2 regions of the Acidovorax sp. PRC11 genome follow, and region 1 is predicted to be linked to the other one. Evidence: riboswitches for the same ligand, from Rfam matches in the RefSeq annotation. Region 1 holds a riboswitch; the other holds the start of a gene.
What was found. A riboswitch is a leader RNA that binds a small molecule or an ion and turns the genes downstream of it on or off. The one in region 1 is predicted to bind manganese.
Positions count from the first base shown of each region.

Region 2: linked by a shared signal. The riboswitch ahead of mntP (manganese efflux pump MntP) and the one ahead of Q9R47_RS02840 (TMEM165/GDT1 family protein) in region 1 are both predicted to bind manganese.

Region 1 covers NZ_JAUZUQ010000002.1:161,773-166,174, forward strand. Annotated here, with positions in the region: gene Q9R47_RS02825 (SDR family oxidoreductase) at 1-73, shown strand, start outside; gene Q9R47_RS02830 (RNA-binding protein) at 179-739, opposite strand; gene Q9R47_RS02835 (RNA-binding protein) at 1,003-1,389, opposite strand; yybP-ykoY riboswitch at 1,626-1,736, shown strand; gene Q9R47_RS02840 (TMEM165/GDT1 family protein) at 1,830-2,408, shown strand; gene Q9R47_RS02845 (homoserine O-acetyltransferase) at 2,532-3,731, shown strand; gene metW (methionine biosynthesis protein MetW) at 3,728-4,312, shown strand.
Region 2 covers NZ_JAUZUQ010000011.1:140,508-144,909, forward strand. Annotated here, with positions in the region: gene ahpF (alkyl hydroperoxide reductase subunit F) at 1-343, shown strand, start outside; gene Q9R47_RS14460 (hypothetical protein) at 530-889, shown strand; gene Q9R47_RS14465 (restriction endonuclease) at 979-1,935, opposite strand; yybP-ykoY riboswitch at 2,195-2,363, shown strand; gene mntP (manganese efflux pump MntP) at 2,378-2,947, shown strand; gene Q9R47_RS14475 (pyruvate, water dikinase regulatory protein) at 2,957-3,778, opposite strand; gene ppsA (phosphoenolpyruvate synthase) at 4,050-4,402, shown strand, end outside.

The DNA.
Region 1 (4,402 bases):
CGACCGCCTGCTGGCCGGGCGTCCGCGCAAGCACCGGCGCGGCGCCGCGGAGGGCGGGGCCGGGCGCGGGTGAAGCAGGGAGCGACAAGAGAAGAAAAAGAAAAGGCCCCCGTTGGGAGCCTTTGCTGGGAACCCGGCAGATGTCGCTCTGCCGGTTCCGCGGTCGCCGTGCGGCCGATCAGTAGCCGCCGTTGCCGCCACCACCGTTGCCGTAGCCGCCGCGGCCACCACCGCCGCCGCCATTGCGGGCGCCGGAGCCGTAGGGGCTGCGGAAGCCGCCGTCGCCGCGGCCGCCGTATCCACCGCCGCCGCCGCCACCGTCACGGCCACCACCGTAGCCGCCGCCGCCGCCGCCGTCGCCACGGCCACCGCCGTAACCACCACCACCGCCGCCACCGTAGCCACCGCCACCGCTGCGGCCACCGCCGCCGTAGCCGCCGCCACCACCACCACCGCCGCCGAAGCCGCCACCGCTGCGGGGCGGACGCGCTTCCATCGGACGGGCTTCGTTCACGACGATGCTGCGGCCACCCAGGGACTGGCCGTTCATGCCTTCGATGGCGGCCTGCGCCTCCGGGTCACTGGCCATCTCGACGAAGCCGAAGCCCTTCGAGCGGCCGGTGTCGCGCTCCATCATCACCTTTGCGCTGGTCACGGCGCCGAACTGGGAGAAAGCCTGCTCCAGATCGCTGTCGCGCACGGAGTACGGCAGGTTGCCGACGTACAGTTTGTTGCCCATCACGGGACTCCTCAAAAACACATGGAAAAAGCGATGGAGTCCCGAAAACGCAGCCGGACGGTCGCAAAGAGCCCCTGCGCGCGAAACTGACGGATCCCCGCAATGCAACGCGAAAAAAAGATTTTTCGCCGAAGCATTATGGGCCATAAGTGGGGGGGGAGATCAAGCGTTCCCAAGCGTCCGTTTGTAGCTCGCATGAATAAAAAAAGGGTCCCGAGGGACCCTTTTTTGTATCTTTTGGCAACCAGGTGGTCGCCGGCCGATCAGTAGCCGCGGCCGCCGCCGTAGCCGCCGCCGCCATTGCCACCACCGTAGCCGCCGCCGCCACCGCTGCGGCCACCGCCGCCGTAGCCGCCGCCACCATTGCCGCCACCGAAACCACCGCTGCGGGGGGGGCGGGCTTCCATCGGACGGGCTTCGTTCACGACCAGGTCGCGGCCGCCGAAGTTCTGGCCGTGCGCGCCCTGGATGGCGGCTTGCGCCTCGGCATCGCTGCCCATTTCGACGAAGCCGAAGCCCTTCGAACGGCCGGTGTCACGTTCCATCATGACCTTGGCGCTGGAGACGGAACCGTACTGGCTGAACGTCTGTTGCAGGTCTTCATCGCGGAAGGAATAGGGCAGGTTGCCCACGTAGAGTTTGTTGCCCATGAAGGACTCCTAAAAAAAACATGAAAACGCGATGGAGCCCGACGCAACCAGCAAACCTGTGACGATCTCAGAGACGCGAAACCGACAATCACCGCAACTGCATTCCTGCAAGCAGAAAAGCAAGACCATTATCAACCATGTGATCCGGATCGGCGCAAGGAAATTGGCGTGCCTGCAACGTTCATTGTGGGTATTTACCCGCACTTTCCGGCGTCCGGGCCCGCTCCCGCGCACTACAATCGCGGCAGTCTCTGGGGAGTAGCCCGCCCGGCGCACCGCGCGCACGGGGGCATGCGTCAACAAACTTGGGCCTGCGCGGCCCATGGCGCATGCGGTTCGACCGAACTGGGCGAGACCATTGGCTGCGCACCGATCCACAGGCCGGAGTCGGGGCGCAGTCGATGCTGTCCGCTTTATCCGGCCGGATAAACCCCCACCCCATGGAAGCCTTCCTCGTATCCACGTCCATCGTCGCGCTCGCGGAAATGGGCGACAAGACCCAGCTCCTCTCGCTCGTGCTCGCGGCCCGCTTCCGCAAGCCCTGGCCCATCGTGCTGGGCATCCTCGCGGCCACCACCGCCAACCATGCGCTCGCCGGTGCCGTGGGCGCCTGGGTCACCACCGTCATCGGGCCGCAGATGCTGCGCTGGATCCTCGGCCTGTCGTTCATCGCGATGGCCGTGTGGATGCTGATCCCCGACAAGCTCGACGACGACGAAACCGGCGGCACCCCGCGCTTCGGCGTGTTCGGCACCACGCTGGTGGCGTTCTTCCTCGCCGAGATGGGCGACAAGACCCAGATCGCCACGGTGATGCTGGCCGCGCAGTACAGCGCGTACTTCTGGGTGGTGGCGGGCACCACGCTCGGCATGATGCTCGCCAACGCGCCCGTGGTCTGGCTGGGCGAACGCATCACGCGGCGCGTGCCGATCCGCGCGGTGCACGTGGTGTCGGCCGTCATCTTCCTGGTGCTCGGGCTCGCCGCGCTGTTCGCACCGGCCGCCGGTCCTTTGGCATAATTGCCGCACACGCGCCGATTTGCCACCGCTTGCGGGCGCTTTATAAATCCAGCTAAAGACCCGACCGTTGGTGCAGTGCGACGACCCGGCCTCGTTTTTAGCGATGCCGGGTTTTTTTCATCCATGTCGTTCATCGCCACACCGCAATCCATGCATTTCGCGGAGCCGCTGCCCCTGCAGGGAGGCGCGTCGATCCGCGACTACACGCTCGCCTACGAAACCTACGGCACGCTGAACGCCGACCGCTCCAACGCGGTGCTGGTGTGCCATGCGCTCAACGCGTCGCACCACGTGGCCGGGGTCTACGAGGGGCAGGCCCGCAGCGAGGGCTGGTGGGACAACATGATCGGCCCGGGCAAGCCGGTGGACACCGACCGCTTCTTCGTGATCGGCATCAACAACCTGGGTTCGTGCTTCGGCTCCACCGGGCCGATGCACACGCACCCGGACACCGGCGAGGTGTACGGCGCCGATTTCCCCGTGGTGACGGTGGAGGATTGGGTGAACGCCCAGGCGCGGCTGCTGGACCGCCTGGGCGTGCAGCAGCTCGCCGCGGTGCTGGGCGGCAGCCTGGGCGGCATGCAGGCGCTGTCGTGGACGCTGCAGTACCCCGACCGCATGCGCCATGCCGTGGTGGTGGCGAGCGCGCCCAACCTCACCGCCGAGAACATCGCGTTCAACGAGGTGGCGCGCCGCGCGATCGTCACCGACCCGGACTTCCACGGCGGGCACTTCTACCGCCACGGCACCATTCCGAAGCGCGGCCTGCGCATCGCCCGCATGATCGGCCACATCACCTACCTGTCGGACGACGTAATGAACGAGAAGTTCGGCCGGCAGCTCCGGAGCCGGGTGCTCGATCGCGCGGTCCCTGGCGCCACGGCCCCCCTGGCGGACGGCGACGCGCCGGTGCCGGGCGCGGGGTCTTACCTCTACAGCACGCAGGACATCGAGTTCCAGATCGAGAGCTACCTGCGCTACCAGGGCGACAAGTTCAGCGATTACTTCGACGCCAACACCTACCTGCTCATCACCCGGGCCCTGGACTACTTCGATCCGGCGCTCGCGTTCGGCGGCAACCTCACGCGGGCGCTGGCCCGCGCCCACGCGCGCTTTCTGCTGGTGAGCTTCACCACCGACTGGCGCTTCTCGCCCGCGCGCAGCCGGGAGATCGTCAAGGCGCTGCTGGAGAACCGGCGGGACGTGAGCTACGCGGAAATCGACGCGCCGCACGGCCACGACGCCTTCCTGCTGGACGATGCGCGCTACATGAACCTGATGCGTTCCTATTTCGACGGCATTGCCAGGGAGTCCGCAGCATGAGCGATCCATCCACCATGCACGCGATCGCGCGGCTCGTGCCCCACGGCGCGCGCGTGCTCGACCTGGGCTGCGGCGACGGCGCGCTGCTCGACATGCTGCAGCGCGAGCGCGGCTGCAGCGGCTACGGCGTGGAGATCGCCGACGACAACGTGCTCGCCTGCGTGCGCCGCGGCGTGAACGTGGTGCAGCTGAACCTCGACGAAGGCCTCGCGATGTTCGGCGACAACTCGTTCGACGTGGTGCTGCAGATCGACACGCTGCAGCACCTGCGCAACGCCGAGGTGATGCTGCGCGAGACGGCGCGCGTCGGGCGGGCGGGCATCGTCGCGTTCCCGAACTTCGCGCACTGGCCGAACCGGCTGTCGGTGCTGCGCGGGCGCATGCCCGTCACGCGCCGGCTGCCCTACCAGTGGTACGACACGCCGAACATCCGCGTCGGAACGTTCAAGGATTTCGAGGTGCTGGCGCACAAGAACCGCCTGCGCGTGCTCGACGCGTTCGGCCTGCAGCGCGGGCGGGAGGTGCGCTTCCTGCCGAACGCGCTGGCCGGCACGGCCGTGTTCCATTTCGAGCACGACTGACGCCCGCGGCGCGCTGCACGCCGGAATTCGCGCAGCGGGTTGCCCGGGGCGGTGGCGCGTGGCGGCGCGTTCGCTTATTCTGCGCCCCCG
Region 2 (4,402 bases), on a different contig from region 1:
CCTCAACGCCCAGACCACCGAGGTGAAGGGCGACGGCAACCGCGTGACCGGCCTGAGCTACCAGGACCGCACCACCGAAGAGCACCACGTGCTGGCCGTGGAGGGCATCTTCGTGCAGATCGGCCTGCTGCCCAACACCGACTGGCTGCGCGGAACGGTGGAGCTGTCGCGCTTCGGCGAAATCGTGGTCGATTCGCATGGCCGCACCAGCGTGCCGGGCGTGTTCGCGGCCGGTGACTGCACCACGGTGCCGTACAAGCAGATCATCATCGCGGCCGGCGACGGCGCGAAGGCGGCCCTGGGTGCGTTCGACCACCTGATCCGCACCACGGCCCCGGCCTGATGGCGCCCTGCGCCACGGAAGGACAAGGGAGCGGCGATGCCGCTCCCTTTTTCGTTGGCCCGCGGTGGTGGTCCTGGCCGGCATCCCTGCCGGTGGAAAGGGTTCGCGGCGGCATTTTGTGATTGATATTCATTCTCATATACTGCCCGCAGCCAGCCACACCAACGCACCCAGGAGTTTCCCTGCATGTCCGACGCTTCCCGTCCATCCGCCAACCCGCTGCTGCACCCCTCCGAGGCCGAGCCGGGCCTGCCCTGTGCCGAAGCGCTGCTGGCCGGCACGCTGGCGCTCATGACCGGCTATGCGCACACCGAGCGCACGGGCGATCGCGAAGCCATGGGCCGCAAGATTGCCGCCCACCTGGAGAGCCTCGCGCGCATGGAGGGCCTGTCGCCGCATTTCCGCACCATGGCGGGCAACCTGAACAACCGCTGGTCCCGGCGGCTGGGCCTGGCGGCGGGGGAGGGGGCTGCGGTGCCGGCCGGCCCGAGTGCGGCGGAGCTGCAGCGGCGGCTGTGGCACACGGCGCCGGAAGCGCTGCAGTGAGCGCCTGGGCCGTCTGAAGCTTCGGCGGCAAGGCGTCCGGGGCCCTGCGGTTGGCAAGCGGTGCTGTTATTGTGACCCCACCCGGAAAATCACATCGGCTTGGTACCCCGGCACCGCGGGTACGCCGAACATCCCCAGAACGCATGCCCTGCCGAGGCCCCGCGCTTGGCGACCCGGCGCACCATCGGCTGTGCGCAGGCCGGGCATGACGGCGCCGTCGCGGGATCTGGTGCAGATACGGGTGCAGGGGACTGAGCAGGAGCGGGAGTGGAAGCCGGCGCAGGGGGCGGTGCGTCCATGGTCGGCTCCCTGGGGGCCCGCGGAGCGTGCGCCGCTGCCGGCTGTGAAGGCGAATGCGGATGCGAACGCGCCGGCGATCGCCCCTGCCGTATCCACTGCAGCAATGCCTCGCCGTCGATGAGCCGGATGTTCCGCCCGCTGGCGAAGTCCGTGGCCTCCTGCGTGAAGCGGCCCGAGGTGACGACGAAGCCGCCCGCGGCGCCCCGCGCGGCCATCACCCCGTAGAGCTCGCGCACCACGGTCACGCCGACCTTGAAGGCCTTCCACTGCTTGCACTGCACGAGGAACCGGTCGCCGCCCTTGCCGAGCACGAGGTCGACGCCGCCGTCCGCGCCACCGCCGCCCGTCTCTTCCACGAGGTACCCCTGCCTTCGGAAGCTTTCGCCCACGAGCACTTCGAACGCCTGCCACGTCATCCCATGCAGGGCGTCGGCGGCTGGGTTGCGGGCTGCGGTGTCGATCAGCCGGCGGCGCTCGCGGCGGCGCAGGGCGGAAGCGAGGGCCCCCATCGCACACACGAACGGCAGCAGGAACTGGCCGCCATAGGCCAGCCCGCGCCAAATGCTGCTGGTGGCCATGCCGGCGATGTCCTGCGGCGAGCTCGCCACCGGCAACGGCGCATTCGCCCAGCGGTGCAGCACCAGATAGCTCACGATGGCCAGCAGCACGCCCGCCCACCAGGGCAGCAGCGCCACCAGTTCCATCAGGTCATCGATGGCGGATGTTTTTCCTCGTCTTCGGGCCATGTCGGCACTCCCTCTCTGTTTGTTTTGAACGCGCATTCTGCACGCCCCTGGCTGCCTAACGTCTTCTGCAAGAATCCCGTGGCAGCCCTGCCGGCTGGCGTGTCCATGCAAGAATCCAGCGTTCGCTTCTACGGCAGCGAGGTGGCGATGGGGCTGGGCGCAACGTACCGGCCAGGAATGCGACCCGTTTCCAGTAGGCTTCCTGCCGTCGGGGCCATGGGCGTGCGTTCGCCCAGCCTCTTCTAGAATCGCGGCTCCCTTGGGGAGTAGCCTGCCTTCACCGCTGAAGGCGCCTGCGTCAACACACTCGGCATCCCGCATGCCGTGGCGCCGGCATCCGTTGATCGGTTGGCGAGACCATCGGCACTCCATCGCGGCGCAGGCCGGGCAGCGATGGCGTGCCGTTGCGCTCGTGCCCGGCCGATCACAAGTTGTCTTCCCCATGAATCTCGCTGCCATTTCGGTGCTGGCCTTCGCCATGTCGACCGACGCCTTCGCCGCCGCCGTCGGCAAGGGCACCGCCCTCCTCAAACCCCGCTGGTCCGAAGCGCTGCGCACCGGCGCCATCTTCGGCGTGATCGAAGCGCTCACGCCCGTCGCCGGATGGGCGCTGGGCTCGATGGCGTCGGATTACGTCAAGGCCTGGGACCACTGGATCGCGTTCGTGCTCCTGGTGTGCCTGGGCGGCCACATGCTGATCGCGTCGATGAAAAGCCCCGGGGAGATGGAGGCCGAGAAGCCGAGCCGGCACGGATTCTGGCTCCTGGCGGTGACCGGTTTCGCCACCAGCATCGACGCGATGGCGGTCGGCGTGGGCCTCGCCTTCCTCGACGTGAACATCGCCGTGGTGGCCGTGGCCATCGGCCTGGCGACCTTCACCATGGTCACGCTGGGCGTCATGGTCGGCCGCCTGCTGGGAGCCGTCGTGGGCCGCTGGGCCGAGGGCCTGGGCGGCGTCCTGCTCATCGGGATCGGGTCGCTGATCCTCTTCGAGCACCTCACGGTGGCCTGAGCGGGCGAATCAGTACACCAGCCGTTCCGGCCGCACTTCCTGCAGGATCGTCGTCGCGATCTCCTCGATGCTCTTGGTGGTGGTGGAGAGCCAGCGGATGCCCGAGCGCCGCATCATCGCCTCCGCCTCGGCCACCTCGTGGCGGCAGTTCATGAGGTCGGCGTACTTCGAGCCCGGCCGGCGCTCGTTGCGGATCTGCGAGAGCCGCTCGGGCAGGATGGTGAGCCCGAAGATCTTCTTGCGGTGCGGCTCCAGCGCGGGCGGCAGCTGCTTGCGGTCGAAGTCTTCCGGTATGAGCGGGTAGTTGGCCACCTTCAGGCCGCACTGCATCGCCAGGTAGAGGCTGGTCGGGGTCTTGCCGCTGCGCGACACGCCCACCAGGATCACGTCGGCGCCGTCCAGGTCGCGGTGGCTCTGGCCGTCGTCGTGGTCCAGGCTGAAGTTGATCGCCTCGATGCGGTCGGTGTATTCCTTGCTCAGGCTCACGTCCGCGAAGCGGCCCACGCGGTGCAGCGACTTGATGCCCAGCTCGCCCTCCAGCGGGCGGATGAAGGTGCCGAACATGTCCAGCAGCATGCCCTTGCAGTTCTCCTGGATGATGCGCAGCACGCTCATGTTGACCAGCGTGGTGAAGACGACGGGCTTCTTGCCCTCCAGCTCGGCCGTGTGGTTGATGCGGCGCACGGCCTGGTGGGCCTTGTCCTCGGTGTCGATGAAGGGCAGGCGCACGTGGCGCGGCTTGATGTCGAACTGCGCCAGGATGGCGTTGCCGAAGGTTTCCGCCGTGATGCCGGTGCCGTCGGAGATGAAGAATACGGTGCGCGTGTGCATGGGTGGGTCGGGGCTTTCCGGGGTGGATCGATTCGCTCGGGGGTGGCTGGACCGGGACGCCGGTGATGTCCCACAAGCGCCTCGCGGCCGGCCGCCCTACAATCGCGCCCATTATTCCCATTTCCACCATGCACGCGCCCGGCCTACAACCAGAACAGCCAAGCCACAGCGCGCCGTGCATGCGTGACGACGGCGCCCCCGCCAGCCCGCCCCCGCGCGCGGGCGGCCTTGTGCGGCGCGCAGACCCGGTTTCAACTTCTGGAGCTTTCCCATGTCTGCACTGTTCGAATCGACCGCCCTGGTCGTTCCGTTTGAGAACCTGAGAATGACCGACGTCGAGTCGGTGGGTGGCAAGAACGCCTCCCTCGGCGAGATGATCTCCCAGCTGCCCGACGGCGTGCGCGTGCCCACCGGCTTCGCGACCACCGCCCATGCCTTCCGCCAGTTCCTCGCCCACGACGGCCTGGCCCAGAAGATCAGCGACCGCCTGAAGACCCTCGACACCGAGGACGTGCGCGCCCTGGCCGCCGCCGGCGCCGAGATCCGCGCCATGGTCGAGGCCCAGCCCTTCCCGGCCGACCTGGAGCAGGCCATCCGCGGCGCCTTCGCCACGCTGTGCGGCGA